3 regions of the Burkholderia sp. Tr-20390 genome follow, and region 1 is predicted to be linked to each of the others. Evidence: predicted binding sites of a transcription regulator. Region 1 holds the regulator's gene; each other region holds the start of a gene.
What was found. The regulator FliA, encoded in region 1, starts transcription of late flagellar genes. The targets are predictions, from matches to a motif close to CTAAAGTTTNNNNNNNNNNNGCCGNTA.
Positions count from the first base shown of each region.

Region 1 (4,413 bases):
GCCGACGCCGTGAAGTCGCGCATCGAGCGGATCGTCAACGATACGGTGATGCAGGAGCTCGGCGAACTGCGCGGGATGATGGCAGAGCAGTTCGACAGCCTGATGTGGCACGACCGCCAGCGTCGCAGCGCCGTGCATGGCGCACTGACGAAGCACCTGTTCGCGGCCGGCTTCTCCGCGCAGCTCGTGCGGATGCTGGTCGACAACATGCCGGCCGGCGACGGCGCGCAGACCTTCGAACAGGCCGCCGAATGGGCGCAGTCGGTGCTCGCGTCGAACCTGCCGGTGCTCGAAAGCGAAGATGCGCTGATGGAGCGCGGCGGCGTGTTCGCGCTGATGGGGCCCACGGGCGTCGGCAAGACGACCACCACCGCGAAGCTGGCCGCGCGCTGCGTGATGCGCTTCGGTGCGAGCAAGGTCGCGCTGCTGACCACCGACAGCTATCGGATCGGCGGCCACGAGCAGCTGCGCATCTTCGGCAAGATCCTCGGCGTGCCCGTGCACGCGGTGAAGGATGCGGGCGACCTCGCGCTCGCGCTGTCCGAGCTGCGCAACAAGCACATCGTGCTGATCGACACGATCGGCATGAGCCAGCGCGACCGCGCGGTGTCCGACCAGATCGCGATGCTGCACGGGGCGAACGCGCCGGTGCAGCGCCTGCTGCTGCTCAACGCGACCAGCCACGGCGACACGCTCAACGAAGTCGTGCAGGCGTACCGCAGCGCGGGCGAGCATCCGGACCTGGCCGGCTGCATCCTCACGAAGCTCGACGAGGCGACCCACCTCGGCGGCGTGCTCGACACGGTGATCCGCTACAAGCTGCCGATCCATTACGTGTCGACCGGCCAGAAGGTGCCGGAGAACCTGTACGTCGCGTCGACCAAATTCCTGCTGAAGAGCGCGTTCTGTGTACCGCGTGACGGCTCGCCCTTCGTGCCGCAAGACGAGGACATGCCGACGCTGCTTTCCGCACTGACCGCACGTTCCACCGCCGAGCTTCACGAGGTGCGATTTGGATAAACGAATCATCGACCAGGCCGAAGGGCTGCGGCGCCTGCTGGCCGGGCGCGCGTCACGCATCGTCGCGGTGGCGGGCGGGCCGGCGGGGGTCGGCTGCACGTCCACCGTCGTGAACCTGGCGGCGGCGCTCGCATCGCTCGGCAAGGATGTGCTCGTCGTCGACGAGCGTGCCGACGTGCATTCGGCCAGCGCGACGCTGGCGGGCGCGTGGCTGCGCGACGGCGAGCGCACGCGGGTCGCGGCCGGCTTCGGCCTGTGCGCCGCGGCGCGGCTCGCGCGCACCGGCTACACCGACGCGCAGCTGAGCGATTTCATCGACGGCCCGGCCGACATCGTCCTCGTCGACGCGCAGCTCGGCGGCGACGGTTCGTTCTCGGCGCTCGCCCGCGAAGCGCACGACGTGCTGGTCGTCACGCGGGTCGCCGCGCAGGCGATCACCGAGGCGTATGCGTGCATGAAGCGGCTGCATTTCGCGCACGCGTTCGCGCAGTTCCGGGTGCTGACCAATCACGTCGGCAGCCACGCGGACGCGAAGACGGCGTTCGACAACCTCGCGGGCGTCGCGAGCCGCTACCTGACGGTGTCGATCGCCGACGCGGGCTGCGTGAGCGCCGATCCGCTCGTCGAGCATGCGCGCGAGCTGACGCGTGCCGCGGTCGACGCGTTCCCGTCGTCGGCCGCCGCGCGTGACTACCGGCAGATTGCCGCCGACCTGCTGTACTGGCCGATGCGCCCGCGTTCGGGTGCGGGCCGTGCCGTGCACGCGGGCGGCAAGCCGTCGTATGAGGCGGGCGCGGCACACGCCGCGTGAGCGCCACCGCAAGGAGAGAGCCATGATGTACAACGCTCAAGGAAAGATGTCCCAGGCCGACGTGCTCGCGCAATATGCGCCACTCGTGCGACGCCTCGGGCTGCAGCTCGTCGCGAAGATGCCGGCGAGCGTCGACCTCGACGACCTGATCCAGGCCGGCATGATCGGCCTGATGGACGCGGCCGGCCGCTACAAGGAAGACCAGGGCGCGCAGTTCGAGACCTACGCGACGCAGCGTATCCGCGGCGCGATGCTCGACGAGCTGCGCAGCAACGACTGGCTGCCGCGCAGCCTGCGCAAGACGTCGCGCGAGGTCGAGCACGCGGTGCACCAGGTCGAGCAGCATCTCGGCCGCTCGGCGAGCGAGACCGAGATCGCGCAGCACCTGAACATGCCGCTCGACGAATACCAGGGGATGCTGCAGGACCTGCACGGCAGCCAGCTGATCTACTACGAGGATTTCGACCGCGCGGCCGACGACGAGCCGTTCCTCGACCGCTACCGCGTCGATCACGCCGATCCGCTGTCGGCGCTGCTCGACGAGCACCTGCGCGAAGCGCTCGTCGAGGCGATCGAGCGGCTGCCGGAGCGCGAGAAGCTGCTGATGTCGCTGTACTACGAACGGGGTCTGAATCTGCGCGAGATCGGCGCGGTGCTCGAAGTGAGCGAATCGCGCGTGTGCCAGCTGCACAGCCAGGCCGTCGCGCGCCTGCGCGCACGGCTGCGCGAACAGGCGTGGGTCGGCGCGGAGTCCTGACCCTTTACTGAAGGCCGCGCGCGCCGACGCCGCGCGCGTGTGCCGGGTGCGCGCCACGTGTGTGCGTGCTTGCGCATTCTGCGCGCCGATTTGCTACAATCCTCTCCGCTTTCCGAGGAGCGTTGCGACGGACCACCCTGCGTCCGCCAGGCTCGGAAGGCTTCACCAAGCAGCCGTGCGGCACAACCGCGTCGGCCCCGCTTCCTGAACGGCGCTCACGTCACCAATCTAGAAACTTTTTAGAAAGGAGGGCGTGATGAACGCCATTATCGATTCCAAAGCTTCCAACGATTACGTCGTCGCCGACATGGCGCTGGCCGGCTGGGGCCGCAAGGAACTGAACATCGCCGAGACCGAAATGCCGGGCCTCGTGCAGATCCGTGACGAATACAAGGCGCAGCAGCCGCTGAAGGGCGCGCGCATTGCCGGTTCGCTGCACATGACGATCCAGACGGGCGTGCTGATCGAGACGCTGAAGGCGCTCGGCGCGGACGTCCGCTGGGCCTCGTGCAACATCTTCTCGACGCAGGACCACGCCGCTGCCGCGATCGTCGAAGCCGGCACGCCGGTGTTCGCGTTCAAGGGCGAATCGCTCGACGAATACTGGGAGTTCTCGCACCGCATCTTCGAATGGCCGAACGGCGAATTCGCGAACATGATCCTGGACGACGGCGGCGACGCAACGCTGCTGCTGATCCTCGGCGCGAAGGCCGAGAAGGACCGTTCGGTGATCGCGAAGCCGACCAACGAGGAAGAAGTCGCGCTGTACAAGTCGATCGCGCAGCACCTCGACGCGGACCCGACCTGGTACTCGACGCGCCTCGCGCACATCAAGGGCGTGACCGAAGAAACCACGACCGGCGTGCACCGCCTGTACCAGATGGAAAAGGACGGCCGCCTGCCGTTCCCGGCGTTCAACGTGAACGATTCGGTCACCAAGTCGAAGTTCGACAACCTGTACGGCTGCCGTGAATCGCTGGTCGACGGCATCAAGCGCGCGACCGACGTGATGATCGCGGGCAAGGTCGCGGTCGTCGCGGGCTACGGCGACGTGGGCAAGGGCTGCGCGCAATCGCTGCGCGGCCTGGGCGCGACCGTGTGGGTCACCGAAATCGATCCGATCTGCGCGCTGCAGGCGGCGATGGAAGGCTACCGCGTCGTGACGATGGAATACGCGGCCGACAAGGCCGACATCTTCGTGACGGCCACCGGCAACTACCACGTGATCAACCACGATCACATGAAGGCGATGCGCCACAACGCGATCGTCTGCAACATCGGCCACTTCGACTCGGAAATCGACGTTGCGTCGACCCGCCAGTACCAGTGGGAAAACATCAAGCCGCAGGTCGACCACATCATCTTCCCGGACGGCAAGCGCGTGATCCTGCTGGCGGAAGGCCGCCTCGTGAACCTCGGCTGCGCGACCGGCCACCCGTCGTTCGTGATGTCGAACTCGTTCGCGAACCAGACGCTCGCGCAGATCGAGCTGTTCGTGCGCGGCAACGAGTACGAGAACAAGGTGTACGTGCTGCCGAAGCACCTCGATGAAAAGGTTGCGCGCCTGCACCTCGCGCGCATCGGCGCGAACCTGTCCGTGCTGTCGGACGAGCAGGCTTCGTACATCGGCGTGCAGAAGGACGGCCCGTTCAAGCCGAACCACTACCGCTACTGATCCGATGCGCCGCTGCCGCGGTGCCGGGCGCGCGTCACCCGCGCGCACCCGGTACGGCGGCACGGCGCGGGATCGCCGGCTGCCGCGGCGCGCCTTCGGGCACCCGCGGCAGCCGGCGGCGGCCACTGATCGTACCGATCGACAACCGAA
Region 1 covers NZ_JAAGPC010000258.1:72-4,484, forward strand. The annotation lists partial or broken gene flhF (flagellar biosynthesis protein FlhF) at 1-1,020, shown strand, start outside; gene G3N98_RS36380 (flagellar biosynthesis protein FlhG) at 1,013-1,831, shown strand; gene G3N98_RS36385 (RNA polymerase sigma factor FliA) at 1,854-2,588, shown strand; S-adenosyl-L-homocysteine riboswitch at 2,697-2,812, shown strand; gene ahcY (adenosylhomocysteinase) at 2,845-4,263, shown strand.

Region 2 (6,463 bases), on a different contig from region 1:
ACGATTCCCGCGGCGCTCGCGCAGAGCAACACGGTGGCGCTCGCGTGCATTTCGGTCGTGATCTTTCTCGCCAACGCGGCGTCGGCCTGCTCGTGGGCGCTCGCGACGGCAGCCGCGCCGCCGAGCCGCATTGCGTCGCTCGGCGCGATCCAGAATTTCGGCGGTTTCATCGGCGGCGCGCTCGCGCCGATCCTGACGGGCATCATTGCGCAGAAGTGGTCGTTCGTGCCGGCGCTGCTGACGGCCGCGGCGATCGCGTTCGCGGGCGCGATGGCGTACCTGCTGCTGGTGCGCAAGCCGATTCCCGAGCAGGCCGCGAACGCCGCGCCCGGGCCGTTGCCGGCCTGAGCACGCGGCATGCGTCACGCATTCACTGAAGCAAGGAGAAACAGATGCAACACCCGCAGCAATCGAACGTGACCATCGAGGGCATCGTCCCGGTGATGCTGACGCCGTTCGACGACGCCGGCGCGATCGACTACGCCGGGCTCGAGCGGCTCATCGAATGGTATCTGGCGCATGGCGCCGATGCGTTGTTCGCGGTCGCGCAGTCGAGCGAGATGCAGTTCCTGAGCCTGGCCGAACGCGCGGAACTCGCGCGCTTCGTGGTCGAGCGGGTGGCCGGGCGCGTGCCGGTCGTCGCGTCCGGCCACATCAGCGACGATCTCGACGCGCAGGTCGAGGAGCTGCGCGCGGCGGCCGAATCGGGCGCGCAGGGCGTCGTGCTCGTGACCAATCGACTCGATCCGCAGCGCAAGGGCAGCGCCGCGCTGCTCGACCATCTGCACCGGCTGCTCGCGCGCTTGCCGTCGGATCTGCCGCTCGGGCTGTACGAGTGCCCGGCGCCTTACCGGCGGCTGCTGTCGGATGACGAACTGCGTGCGTGCATCGACACGGGCCGGTTCGTGATGCTCAAGGACGTGAGCTGCGACCTGGAGACGGTGAAGCGGCGCGTCGCGCTCGCCGAGGGCTCGCCGCTGAAGATCCTCAACGCGAACGCCGCGATTGCGTGGGACGCGATGAAGGCGGGGTCCGCCGGCTTCAACGGTGTGTTCACCAACTTCCATCCGGACCTGTACCGGTGGTTGCGCACGCAAGGGGCGTCGAATCCGGCGCTGGCCGACGAGCTGTCGACGTTCCTCGTCGTGTCGGCGGTGTCGGAGGCGCTGGGGTACCCGGCGCTCGCGAAGCTCTATCACCAGCGAATCGGCACCTTCGCGTCGATCCGTTGCCGCGTGATCGACTACGACGTGCGTGAGCGGTTCTGGGCGCTCGATGCGGTGCTCGACAAGATCGTGGCCGGAACCGAGCATTTCCGGCGAAGGATCGCCGCGTAATCGGGCGCGCGCGGCCGTCCGGGGTTGACGGTGCGAGACGGGGAGCCGAACCCGGCGCATGCTCGCGCACTGCCGGGCGTGCGTGAGTGAGTGAGTGAGGCTTCCACGCGGGACACCGTGCGCGGCGGCGCGAGCCGGTCGATCCATTGACCGGCTCGCGCCGCGATGATCGCCAATCGGCCCGGACGCTCTTCACTTGTTCGCCAGCGTGCCGTTGCTGTTGGCCCCGCCGAACAGCCGCGTCAGGTACTGCGTGTTCGAGTTCATCTTGGCCATCAGCGCGTTGAGTGCCGTGAACTGCGCCTGGTACTGCTTGGTCAGTTGCGCGGCGTAGTCGGCCAGATTCGTCTGTTGCTGCGTGACGCGCTTCAGGTCGGCGCCCAGCGCGTTCGTGCGCAGGTCGATCATCCCGCCCCGCTTCGTGAAGGTCGCGATCTGGTCGGTCAGTTGCTTGCCTACCCCGTTCGTCGGGTTGAACAGGTGCGCGACCCCCGACGGGTTGTTGGTCAGCGCACTGTCGAGCTTCGCGCTGTCGGCCCTCAGCGTGCCGTCCTTCTCGAGCGAGACGCCGATCGCCGCCAGGTTCGTGTGCCCGTCGCCGTTCTTGTTGGGAACGCCGCGCGCGATGGTCGACGCGAGGGCGTTGCGGATCGTGTGCAGCGTCGAGTCGCCGATCAGCGCGCCCTGCGCGCTCGCCCCCGGCGTGTAGCTCGACAGCGCGCCCATCGTCTTGACGACGGCGTTGTACTGGTTCACGAAATTCGTGATCGTGGCCGCCTGCGACTTCGTGTCGGGGCTGATCGTCAGCGTCTGCGTATCGGTTGCGCTGACCGCAGCCGCCGACAAGTTCAGCGTGACGCCGTTCAGCACGCCCGACACCGAGTTGCTCGCGCTGGTCGACGCGATGCCGCTGACCGTGAACTTCGCGTCCTGCGCGACCGCGCTTTGCCGCCACGCGGCCGCGCTGTTCGCCGAGTCGATCTTCGACGGGCCGCCCTTCGTGTCGGCCGTCGACGTGACGCCGAGGTTCGACAGCCCGTTGTCGTTGGCCACGTTGCCGACCGCGACGCTGATCGTGCTCGCCGAGCCCGTCTTCGACGACGCGAGCACGAGGTGCGCGCCGTCGGTGCCGTTGATGACCGTCGCGCTGACCCCCGGGTTGTTCGCTGCGGAGTTGATTGCGGCCGCGATGCCTGACAGCGTGTTGTTCGTGCCGTTGACGTCGACTTTGAACGACTGGTTGCCGAGCGACAGCGTCAGGGTGCCGGTGCCGAGCGCCTTCTTCCCGTCGACGCCCGACGAAGCCAGCGCCTGCGCGGTCGCGATCTGCGTGACGCCGACCGTGTAGGTGCCGGCAACCGCGCCTGCACTCGGCGTCGCGGTCAGGCCCTTGCCGCTCGCGACCGCGGTGAACGTCGACTGCAGCGCGCCATTCGCCAGCGTGGCGAGGCCCGCTTCGAGCGCGCCCAGCGCGGACGACAGCGCGCCGAATGCGGAAATCTGCGTGGTGCCGGTCTGCTGCGACGCGGCGAGCGCCGCGGCCCGGCCGGCCGTCTTCGCGTTCACCAGCGTCGTGACGAGCAAGCCGACATCCATCGACCCATTGCCGGTCGAGCCGTTGATGATCGATTGCGCCGCCTGTTGCAACAGGCTGTTCGCGTTCGCGCTGCTGTTCACAGACATGTTCGTTGCCATGGGGAGTCTCCGGTTGAAAAGCGATCCCGCGACGAGCGGCTGGCGACGGCCTGCGGGCTGTGTCCGGAGCGACGCGTTCTGGAAGTCACGGGAATGTCGGGGAAATGTAAGGGCGTGCGCTATCGTATATTTAAATCCGTATTGGTTAGTAATTTTTTGTAATGATTGTTGGGAAAAGTGTGGATGGAAATGTCGTGGTGGAGTGGGGGTAAAGGTTTGCGATTTTTTGCCGTAAACGAATCATTTTTGATTGTGTTTATTAACGGATTTTTTGCTGGAATCGAGAACTTGCCGGGAGCGTGAATGCTTGATCGTTTTTTCGCTTGCTCGGCTAAACACCGGATCTATCGATAGTGCGCGGAAGGTGTTCTTCCCGGCAGCTATCGAGCTGAAATCCTTGAATGTGAGACGGCATCCGCGGTGGACGACATCAACCCGCTTGCCCGTGAAACGTTTTCGTTTGCCAAAACGCATTTCCAGGCCGGACGTCTTTGCCCCGAACGGAGGGCCTTCGCCGATTGGAAAGAAAGTCGAATTTGTAAATTAATTCACTGATGGCAGGTTTGTACACATAACGTATCGTCGAATCGCGATTGCGATATTTCGATTTGGCCTGTGATCGCGAATTGGCGATTCAATATCGACTGGATACGGAGGCCGGATATGAATGGGCGGTTTTCATGTCCTTGAAACACAACGGCAGATTCATTTGATCGGATTGATGGCTGCTGCGTGCGGCCTTGATTCGCTCGATTGTCCACTAGATTGTGACAGCGAATCTTGTTTTGAAGGATTGATGATTCGCAGGGAGACAGTAGACTGCATCCGTGCTTCGCCAGAACCGATCCGGAGCGCGCCGGGAGCGGCGCGATCAGGCGGATTCTTCGGCGGCGGGCCAGCCGGCTTGCTGTCCGAGTGTGCGAGGAGTGGTTCGTTGCCGACCTGGCGCGCCGATCTGGCGCGTATCGGCACCGGACGCATCAAACCGTCAATTCAAGGGTGATTGTCATGCGTTACGTTTCACTGGAGTCGAAGAAGGACGAGCTGTTGCTGGCGGCTCGCGTGCTGTTGATGATCCTGTTCGTGCTGTTCGGCTGGCAGAAGCTGAGCGGCTTCTCGGGCACGGTCGCGTACATGGCGTCGACGGGGAACCCGGCGCCCGAGCTGGCGGCCGCGATCGCGGTGGCGGTCGAGCTGGCCGGTGGCCTGCTGATCGCGATCGGCTTCTATACGCGTCCGCTCGCACTGGTGTTCGCCGCCTATACGCTCGCGACCGCGCTGATCGGCCATCGCTACTGGGCGCTGCAGGGGATGGAGCAATACATGGCGATGATCAACTTCTACAAGAACGTGAGCATCATCGGCGGGCTGCTGTTGCTCGCACTGACCGGGCCGGGGCGGTATTCGCTCGACCGGAAGTAACGCGGGACGCGGTTTTCCGCAGAGGTGACGGCCCGGTGCGTGCAAGCGCACCGGGCTTTGCTTTTGGGCGAGGTTCGTGAGGTGGCGGCGCCGCGGATTGCCCGCGCGCGGGCGGCCGCGCGGCGTGCCGATGTCGTCGGCAGGACGGGCGTCATCCCGGTGGACGGGGGGCGCCGTGCCGAGCGCCGGCCGCCGGTCGCGGCGCAAGTGATGCACGTGACGCGCGCCCGTCGCGGGGTTGCCGATCTGCCATCACGATGTACTGGCTGTCATACTCGGCTATGCTCCCCGCGACCCTGGCCCGAGTGTCGAACGCGACCTCGAGCACGTCCCAGTCACCCGAATGACCGCCCATGCCAAATCCGACCTCGTCGACTGACCTCCCGACCGTCCTCCTCATTGGTGCCGCCGGCCTCCTCGGCCGCGCGGTTGCCGCATCCCTGGCCCGTGAATCGTCGCTGAACCTCGTCGCAACGATCCGGAACCCGCAAGGCGCCGGCGCCAAACGCCTGGCGCTGCCCCCGGAAAACCTCGCCGAACTCGACGTCCTCGACGAGCCGGCCCTCGAACACCTCTTCGCCACTTGCCAACCGGCCGCCGTGATCATCTGCGCGGCCGAGCGCCGCCCGGATGTCTGCGAACGTGATCCTGCCGGCGCGCGGGCGATCAACGTCACGGCCCCGGCCCGCATCGGCGCGCTCGCCGCGCGCCACGGCGCATGGACGCTCGGCATCTCCACCGACTACGTTTTCGACGGCAAGGCGGCGCCGTACCGCGAGGACGCCGTACCGAACCCGCTGAACATCTACGGCCGCACGAAGCTCGAAGGCGAGGCGGCCCTGCTCGCCGCGTCGCCGCTGTCGTGTGTGTTGCGCCTGCCGCTGCTCTTCGGCCCGATCGTCGACTGGAGCGAATCGGCCGTCACGAGCCTCGTGCCGGCGATCGTCGCTTCCGCTCGGCCGGGCGCCGACGCGGTCGGCATGGACGCATGGGCGATCCGGTACCCGACGTTTACGCCGGATGTCGCGGACGTCATCCGCGACCTGACGCTGCGCCATCTCGCGGGTGCGTCGATCACGGGCCTTCGTCACTGGTCGGGCGAGGAGCCGATGACGAAGTACGACATCGCGCAGCGGATCGCGGCCGCGCTCGGCATCGACGCCGCGCTCAAGCGAATCGACCAGCCGACCGACGCGACACCGCGCCCCTATGACTGCCATCTGGACGCATCGAGCGTGCGCGCCGCCGGGATCGACCACGCGACGCCGTTCGATACCGCGCTGCGCGCCGTGCTGCGCGATGCGCCGCAGGGGCTGTAGGATCGGGCGCCCCGCGCGGCCCGTGCACACGCCCGTTGCGCCGGCCGCGCCATGAATGCCGTTCGCGACATTGCCGAAGACGTGCACGCATGGCGTCGCGGTGACATCGTGTTTCGTGAATCCGCTGGCGTGCGACGAAACCGGGACCCCCAGGCAACCAGCGGCCCCCATCTTCTTGTCGTCATTGAAGATCATTCAATGGCGAAGCCAATTATCAAGACCGACCGACGTGCGACAGAATGCGTACCAGGCTTTCCAGCATGGACACGAAGCATGCATTTCGACCACGCCACCATCGTTACCGATGACATTGACGGTACACGCCGCTTTTTCGATGAGGTCGTCGGTCTCGATACCGGGCCTCGACCGCCGTTCAGGGTGGATGGCTACTGGTTGTACCTCGATAGCCGCCCGATGATTCATGTCACGCGTGCAACGCTACCGGCGCACGCAGGCCGTAGCACGCCGCGCATCGATCACATTGCGCTTCGCGTCGACACGCACCGCGAATGGGCGACGTTGATCGATCGACTCTCCGGCAGTCGGATCGACTACTCGCTGAGTGAAGTGCCGTTGTCCAATGAGCTTCAGTTGTTCGTGTCCATTGCCCCGGGGGTTTCCGTCGAATTCGTGACGACGCTCGCAGCGGATGAGCAGCCTGGGATTCCGAACGGATGACCGGATCTGCCG
Region 2 covers NZ_JAAGPC010000044.1:32,985-39,447, reverse strand. The annotation lists gene G3N98_RS14740 (MFS transporter) at 1-348, shown strand, start outside; gene G3N98_RS14735 (dihydrodipicolinate synthase family protein) at 393-1,337, shown strand; gene fliD (flagellar filament capping protein FliD) at 1,530-3,032, opposite strand; gene G3N98_RS14725 (DoxX family protein) at 4,041-4,454, shown strand; gene G3N98_RS14720 (SDR family oxidoreductase) at 4,808-5,773, shown strand; gene G3N98_RS40335 (hypothetical protein) at 5,825-6,451, shown strand.
Region 2: the regulator FliA is predicted to act here: its motif matches at 3,140-3,166, upstream of fliD (flagellar filament capping protein FliD).

Region 3 (6,463 bases), on a different contig from region 1:
GGCCGGATCGTCGGCGGCGCGATCGTCGAGCGTTCGGTGCCGAACGCGATCGCGCAGATGAACGGCGTGCTGCAGCTGCAACTGAACGACATGGACTACGGCACCGCGCAGCGGATCGTGTCCGCGGTCAACTCGAGCTTCGGCCCGGGCACCGCGACGGCGCTCGACGGCCGCACGATCCAGCTCGCCGCGCCGGCCGATTCGGCGCAGCAGGTCGCGTTCATGGCGCGGCTGCAGAACCTCGACGTCAGCCCGGACAAGGCCGCGGCGAAGGTGATCCTGAACGCGCGCACCGGCTCGATCGTGATGAACCAGATGGTCACGCTGCAGAGCTGCGCGGTCGCGCACGGCAACCTGTCGGTCGTGGTCAACACGCAGCCGGTCGTGTCGCAGCCGGGGCCGTTCTCGAACGGGCAGACGGTGGTCGCGCAGCAGTCGCAGATCCAGCTGAAGCAGGACAACGGCGCGCTGAAAATGGTGACGGCCGGCGCGAATCTCGCCGACGTCGTGAAGGCGCTGAACACGCTCGGCGCGACGCCCGCGGACCTGATGTCGATCCTGCAGGCGATGAAGGCCGCCGGCGCGCTGCGCGCCGACCTGGAGATCATCTAAATGGCAGCCAGTCTCCCGAACGCGAACGACCTCACGCAGCGCTTTGCGCTCGACGTGCAGGGTTTCGACGCCCTGCGCGAGCAGGCGAAGCAGTCGCCGCGGGCCGGCGCGAAGGCGGTCGCCGGCCAGTTCGACGCGATGTTCACGCAGATGATGCTCAAGAGCATGCGCGACGCATCGCCCGACGGCGGGCTGTTCGATTCGCATACGTCGAAGATGTACACGTCGATGCTCGACCAGCAGCTCGCGCAGCAGATGTCGACGCGCGGGATCGGCGTGGCCGACGCGCTGATGAAGCAGCTGCTGCGCAATGCGGGGCAGGGCGCGGGCAGCGATTCGGCGGCCGACGTCGGCGCGGCCGGGCTGGGCGCGGCCGGCTTCGGCGCGTCCGGCAACGAAGGTGGCCTCGCCGCGATGAACGCGATGGCGAAGGCCTACGCGAACTCGGCCAACAACGGCGGGCTCGCCGGCACGCGCGGCTATTCGGCCGGCAGCGCGCTGACGCCGCCGCTGAAGGGCGCGAGCGGCGTGCAGGACGCCGACGCGTTCGTCGACCGGCTCGCGGGCCCCGCGCAGGCGGCCAGCGCGTCGACCGGCATCCCGGCGCGCTTCATCGTCGGCCAGGCCGCGCTCGAATCGGGCTGGGGCAAGCGCGAGATCCGCGCGACCGACGGCTCGACGAGCTACAACGTGTTCGGCATCAAGGCGACCAAGGGCTGGACCGGCCGCACGGTGTCGGCGCTGACCACGGAATACGTGAACGGCACGCCGCGCCGCGTGGTCGCGAAATTCCGCGCGTACGATTCGTACGAGCACGCGATGACCGATTACGCGAACCTGCTGAAGAACAACCCGCGCTACTCGGGCGTGCTGAGCGCGAGCCGCAGCGTCGAAGGCTTCGCGCACGGGATGCAGAAGGCCGGCTACGCGACCGACCCGAACTACGCGAAAAAGCTGATCTCGATCATGCAGCAGATCGGCTGACGGCCCCCCGTCGGCTCCCGCCTGTTGCACCCTCTGGACCGCGCCCGGCAGCCCGCCGCGCGCGGTTTCAACGTTTGCGCGAAAAAAATCCCCAATTCGATCTAAACTTTCGGTCAGCACTGCCGCTAAGTGTGAGAGACCTGCGACCGGGCCCCCGTTCTGGCCCGGTTTTATTGCGCACCGGTTGCCCGGGCGCCCATGACAAGAATGACCGGCTAGCCATGAATATCGAAACGTCGACGGACCCCAGCCTGGATGCAGGCCACTCCGGGCCCGACTATGCCCGCCGCAATCCGCTGGAAATCGGCGTGCAGCTGCGCAACCTCGTCAATCGCGGCGATTTCCTGACCGTCCAGTATCCGGGCGGCCAGCTCGTCACGCGCCTGCTCGAGGTGGATGTCGGCGCGCGGACGTTTACGTTCGACTGGGGTGCGCTGGCGGAGCAGAACGCCAGCATCCTCGGCGCGTCGCACTGCACGTTCGCGGCCGCGCCGGAGGGCGTGCGCGTCGAATTCTCCACGGGCACGCCGCGCGAGACGCGCTACGAGGGGCTGCCCGCGTTCGTCGCCGATTTCCCCGACGTGCTGATGTGCATCCAGCGCCGCGAGTATTTCCGCGTCGATGCGCCGATCGTCGATCCGTTCCTGTGCCGCGGCAAGCTGCCGGACGGCGAAAGCTTCCTGTTCGAGGTGCATAACCTGTCGCTCGGCGGCGTGGGGCTGCGCACGGCCGACGAGCGCGTCGAGGCGCTCGAGGTCGGCACGTTGCTGCCCGACGTCGAGCTCGAGCTGACCGGCCACGGCAAGCTGTCGCTCGACCTGCAGCTCGTGTCGCAGCGTTCGACGCAGATGCCGAACGGGTCGCGGCGCTACCAGCTCGGCTTCCGCTACATGTCGCTGCCGGGCAGCGCGGAGAACACGCTGCAGCGGCTGATCACGCAGCTCGAGATGAAGCGCCGCTCGCTCGCGCGGGCCTGACGCGCAAGCGGCGGCCGGCCCCGCCCGGGGCGGCCCGCACGGCGTTTGCGGCACCCTCGGCCGCACGCCCGAACCGGCGACGCGCACGTGCGCGTCGCGCGTGCATTTTTTCCTCAATTTTTTCGATCGGCGGCCGTTATACCGGGAGTCACGCAACCCGGCGGCCGCGACGCGCGGCCGGCTCATCAGGATCGCGCATGTCCAACACACTCATGAACCTCGGCGTCAGCGGCCTGAATGCCGCGCTCTGGGGCCTCACGACGACCAGCAACAACATCAGCAACGCGGCGACGCCCGGCTATTCGGTCCAGCGGCCCGTGTATGCGGAAGCGAGCAGCCAATACTCGGGCAGCGGTTACATGCCGCAAGGCGTGAACACCGTCACCGTGCAGCGGCAGTACAGCCAGTACCTGAGCGACCAGCTGAACACCGCGCAGACGCAGGGCGGCGCGCTGTCGACGTGGTACACGCTCGTCGCGCAGCTGAACAACTACATCGGCAGCCCGACGGCGGGGGTCTCGACCGGGATCACGAACTACTTCACCGGGCTGCAGAACGTCGCGAACAACGCGTCCGACCCGTCGGTGCGGCAGACCGCGATCAGCAACGCGCAGACGCTGGCCAACCAGCTCAACGCGGCCGGCCAGCAGTACGACGCGCTGCGCCAGAGCGTGAACACGCAGCTCACCAGCACCGTGTCGCAGATCAACACGTACACCGCGCAGATCGCGCAGCTGAACCAGCAGATCGCGGCGGCGAGCAGCCAGGGGCAGCCGCCGAACCAGCTGCTGGACCAGCGCGACCTCGCGGTGTCGAACCTGTCGGGCCTGGCCGGTATCCAGGTCGTGCGCAACGACAGCGGTTACAGCGTGTTCATGTCGGGTGGCCAACCGCTCGTCGTCGCCGACAAGAGCTACCAGCTCGCGGCCGTCACGTCGCCGTCGGATCCGAGCGAACTGACCGTCGTGTCGCAGGGGATCGCCGGCGCGAAGCCGCAGGGGCCGAACCAGCCGTTGCCCGATTCGTCGCTGTCGGGCGGCACGCTCGGCGGCCTGCTCGCGTTCCGCAGCCAGACGCTCGACCCCGCACAGGCCCAGCTCGGCGCGATCGCGACCAGCTTCGCCGCGCAGGTCAACGCGCAGAACGCGCTCGGCATCGACCTGTCGGGCAACAAGGGCGGCAACCTGTTCACGACGCCGTCGCCGACCGTGTACGCGAACCAGGGCAATACCGGCAACGCGTCGCTGTCCGTGTCGTTCGCGAACGCGTCGCAGCCGACGACGAGCGACTACACGCTGTCCTTCGACGGCGCGAACTACACGCTGACCGACCGCGCGAGCGGCGCGGTGGTCGACCAAAAGGCGGGGCCGATGCCGGTTTCGCTCGGCGGGCTGAATTTCTCGGTCCCGTCGGGCTCGATGAGTGCCGGTGACAAGTTCACCGTGCTGCCGACGCGCGGCGCGCTGAACGGCTTCGGCCTCGCCACGACGAGCGCGTTGGCGATCGCGGCAGCCTCGCCGGCCGTCACGTCGGCGGCGAGCACCAACACCGGCACGGGCAAGATCACGCTGGGCGGCGTCACCGCGGGCTATCAAGTGCCGACGACCAAGCTGACCTATGACGCGACGGCGAAGACGCTGACGGGTTTCCCGGTCGGCACCACGGTGACGATCGGCACCACGCCGCCGACGTCGGTCACGATCAACAACCCGACGGACACCGTCCCGTACGACCCGGCGGCCGGCGCGACGATGACGATGTCGGGAACGGCCGCGGGCGCGCTCAACGGCGTGAGCGTCACGCTGTCCGGCGCACCGGCGACCGGCGACTCGTTCACGATCGGGCCGTATGCGGGCGGCACCAGCGACGGCTCCAACGCGCTCGCGCTGTCGAAGCTGGTCAACTCGAAGGCGTTCGGCAACGGCACGACGACGCTCACGGGCGCATATGCGAGCTACGTGAACGGCATCGGCAACACGACGACCCAGCTGAAATCGTCGAGCGCCGCGCAGACCGGGCTGATCGGCCAGATCACCCAGGCGCAGCAGTCGGTGTCGGGCGTGAGCACGAACGAGGAAGCGGCCAACCTGATGCAGTACCAGCAGTTCTACCAGGCGAACGCGAAGGTGATCCAGACGGCGGCGACGCTGTTCCAGACCGTGCTCGGCCTGTTCAATTGACCGGATTCGAGGGATAGAAGCGATGCGGATTTCCAGCGCCCAGTTCTTCCAGCTGAACGTTTCACAAATGAACGATCAGCAGGCCCAGCTTGCGCAGCTGTATCAGCAGATCTCGAGTGGCGTGAGCCTGCAGACGGCGGCGGACAATCCGGCCGGCGCGGCGCAGGCCGTGCAGCTGTCGATGACGTCGGCGACGCTGTCGCAGTACGCGACCAACCAGAACGCGGCGCTCGCGTCACTGCAGGCCGAGGACCAGACGCTGCAGAACGTGAGCACCGTGCTGACGAACACGCAGTCGCTGCTCGTGCGCGCCGGCGACGGTTCGATGTCCGACAGCGACCGCTCGGCGCTCGCCACGCAGCTGCAGGGTTACCGCGACCAGTTGATGACGCTCGCGAACACCAACGACGGCGCGGGCAACTACCTGTTCGCCGGCACGAAGAATTCGGCGGCGCCGTTTTCGACGACGCCGAGCGGCAGCGTCACCTATGTCGGCGACACCGGCACGCGCCAGGTGCAGATCGCCGATTCGAGCACCGTGTCGCAGGGCGACACGGGCGCGGCCGTCTTCATGTCGGTGCCGGCGATCGGCAGCTCGCCGGTGCCGTCGGCCGGCGCGGGCAACACGGGCACCGGCACGATCGGCGCGGTCACGGTGACGAACCCGTCGATCGCGACGAACGGCCATCAGTTCTCGATCAAATTTGGCGGCACGGCCGCCGCGCCGACCTACACCGTGACCGACAACTCGGTCAGCCCGCCCACCACCACGCCGGCGCAGGCTTATTCGTCGGGCGCGGCGATCTCGCTCGGCGGCGGAATGACGGTGGCGGTGTCGGGCACGCCGGCCGCCGGCGACACGTTTGCCGTTGCGCCGGCGCCGCAGGCGAGCGGCGGCTCTGACGTGTTCTCGACGCTCGACGCGATGATCGCGGCGCTGAAGACGCCCGTGACGGGCAACGCGGTGGCGGGCGCGGCGCTGAAGAACGCGCTGATGACCGGCTCGACCAAGCTGGGCAACACGATGCGCAACATCACGACGATCCAGGCATCGGTCGGTGGCCGCGAGCAGGAAGTCAAGGCGATGCAGGCCGTCAACCAGACCGCGTCGCTGCAGGTCACCAGCAACCTGTCCGACCTGACGAGTACCAACATGGTGACGACGATCAGCCAGTTCCTGCAGATGCAGAACGCGCTGACGGGCTCGCAGAAGGCGTACGCGCAGTTGCAGAACCTGTCGCTGTTCCAGTACATCAACCCCTGATGTCAGTCGCGCCGGCCGCGATGTGAGCGCCCGCTTGCGTCGCGGCCGGCTTCGGTCGCCGCCCGCGCTTGTTCCCGCGCGGGCGGGCGCTTCACCGGGGCGCATCATCGTGCCCCGTTTCGCACACGCGGCAAGCCGCGCATCGTGCACGCTGGCCCCGCCCGGCGGCCCGCTTCTCGACCCCCTTCTCAGCCTGCTTGCCAGCCCCATTTCCGCTCCGTAAACTCGCGCCAGATTCCAGACCGGCGCATCCTCCGCAGCCGGCGACCGACAGGAGCCCTTTTCCCCATGTCCGATTCCTACTTCCCGCGCTGGCGGGTGCAATCGACCGGCGCGGCCTCGCGCGTGGTCGGCCCCGACGAGCGCCTCGCGTGGCCGCAGATGGTCGCGATGGGCGTGCAGCACGTCGTCGCGATGTTCGGCTCCACCGTGCTCGCGCCGCTGCT
Region 3 covers NZ_JAAGPC010000193.1:6,448-12,910, forward strand. The annotation lists gene G3N98_RS33040 (flagellar basal body P-ring protein FlgI) at 1-612, shown strand, start outside; gene flgJ (flagellar assembly peptidoglycan hydrolase FlgJ) at 613-1,596, shown strand; gene G3N98_RS33050 (flagellar brake protein) at 1,818-2,573, shown strand; gene flgK (flagellar hook-associated protein FlgK) at 2,771-4,753, shown strand; gene flgL (flagellar hook-associated protein FlgL) at 4,776-6,017, shown strand; gene G3N98_RS33065 (solute carrier family 23 protein) at 6,306-6,463, shown strand, end outside.
Region 3: the regulator FliA is predicted to act here: its motif matches at 2,686-2,712, upstream of flgK (flagellar hook-associated protein FlgK).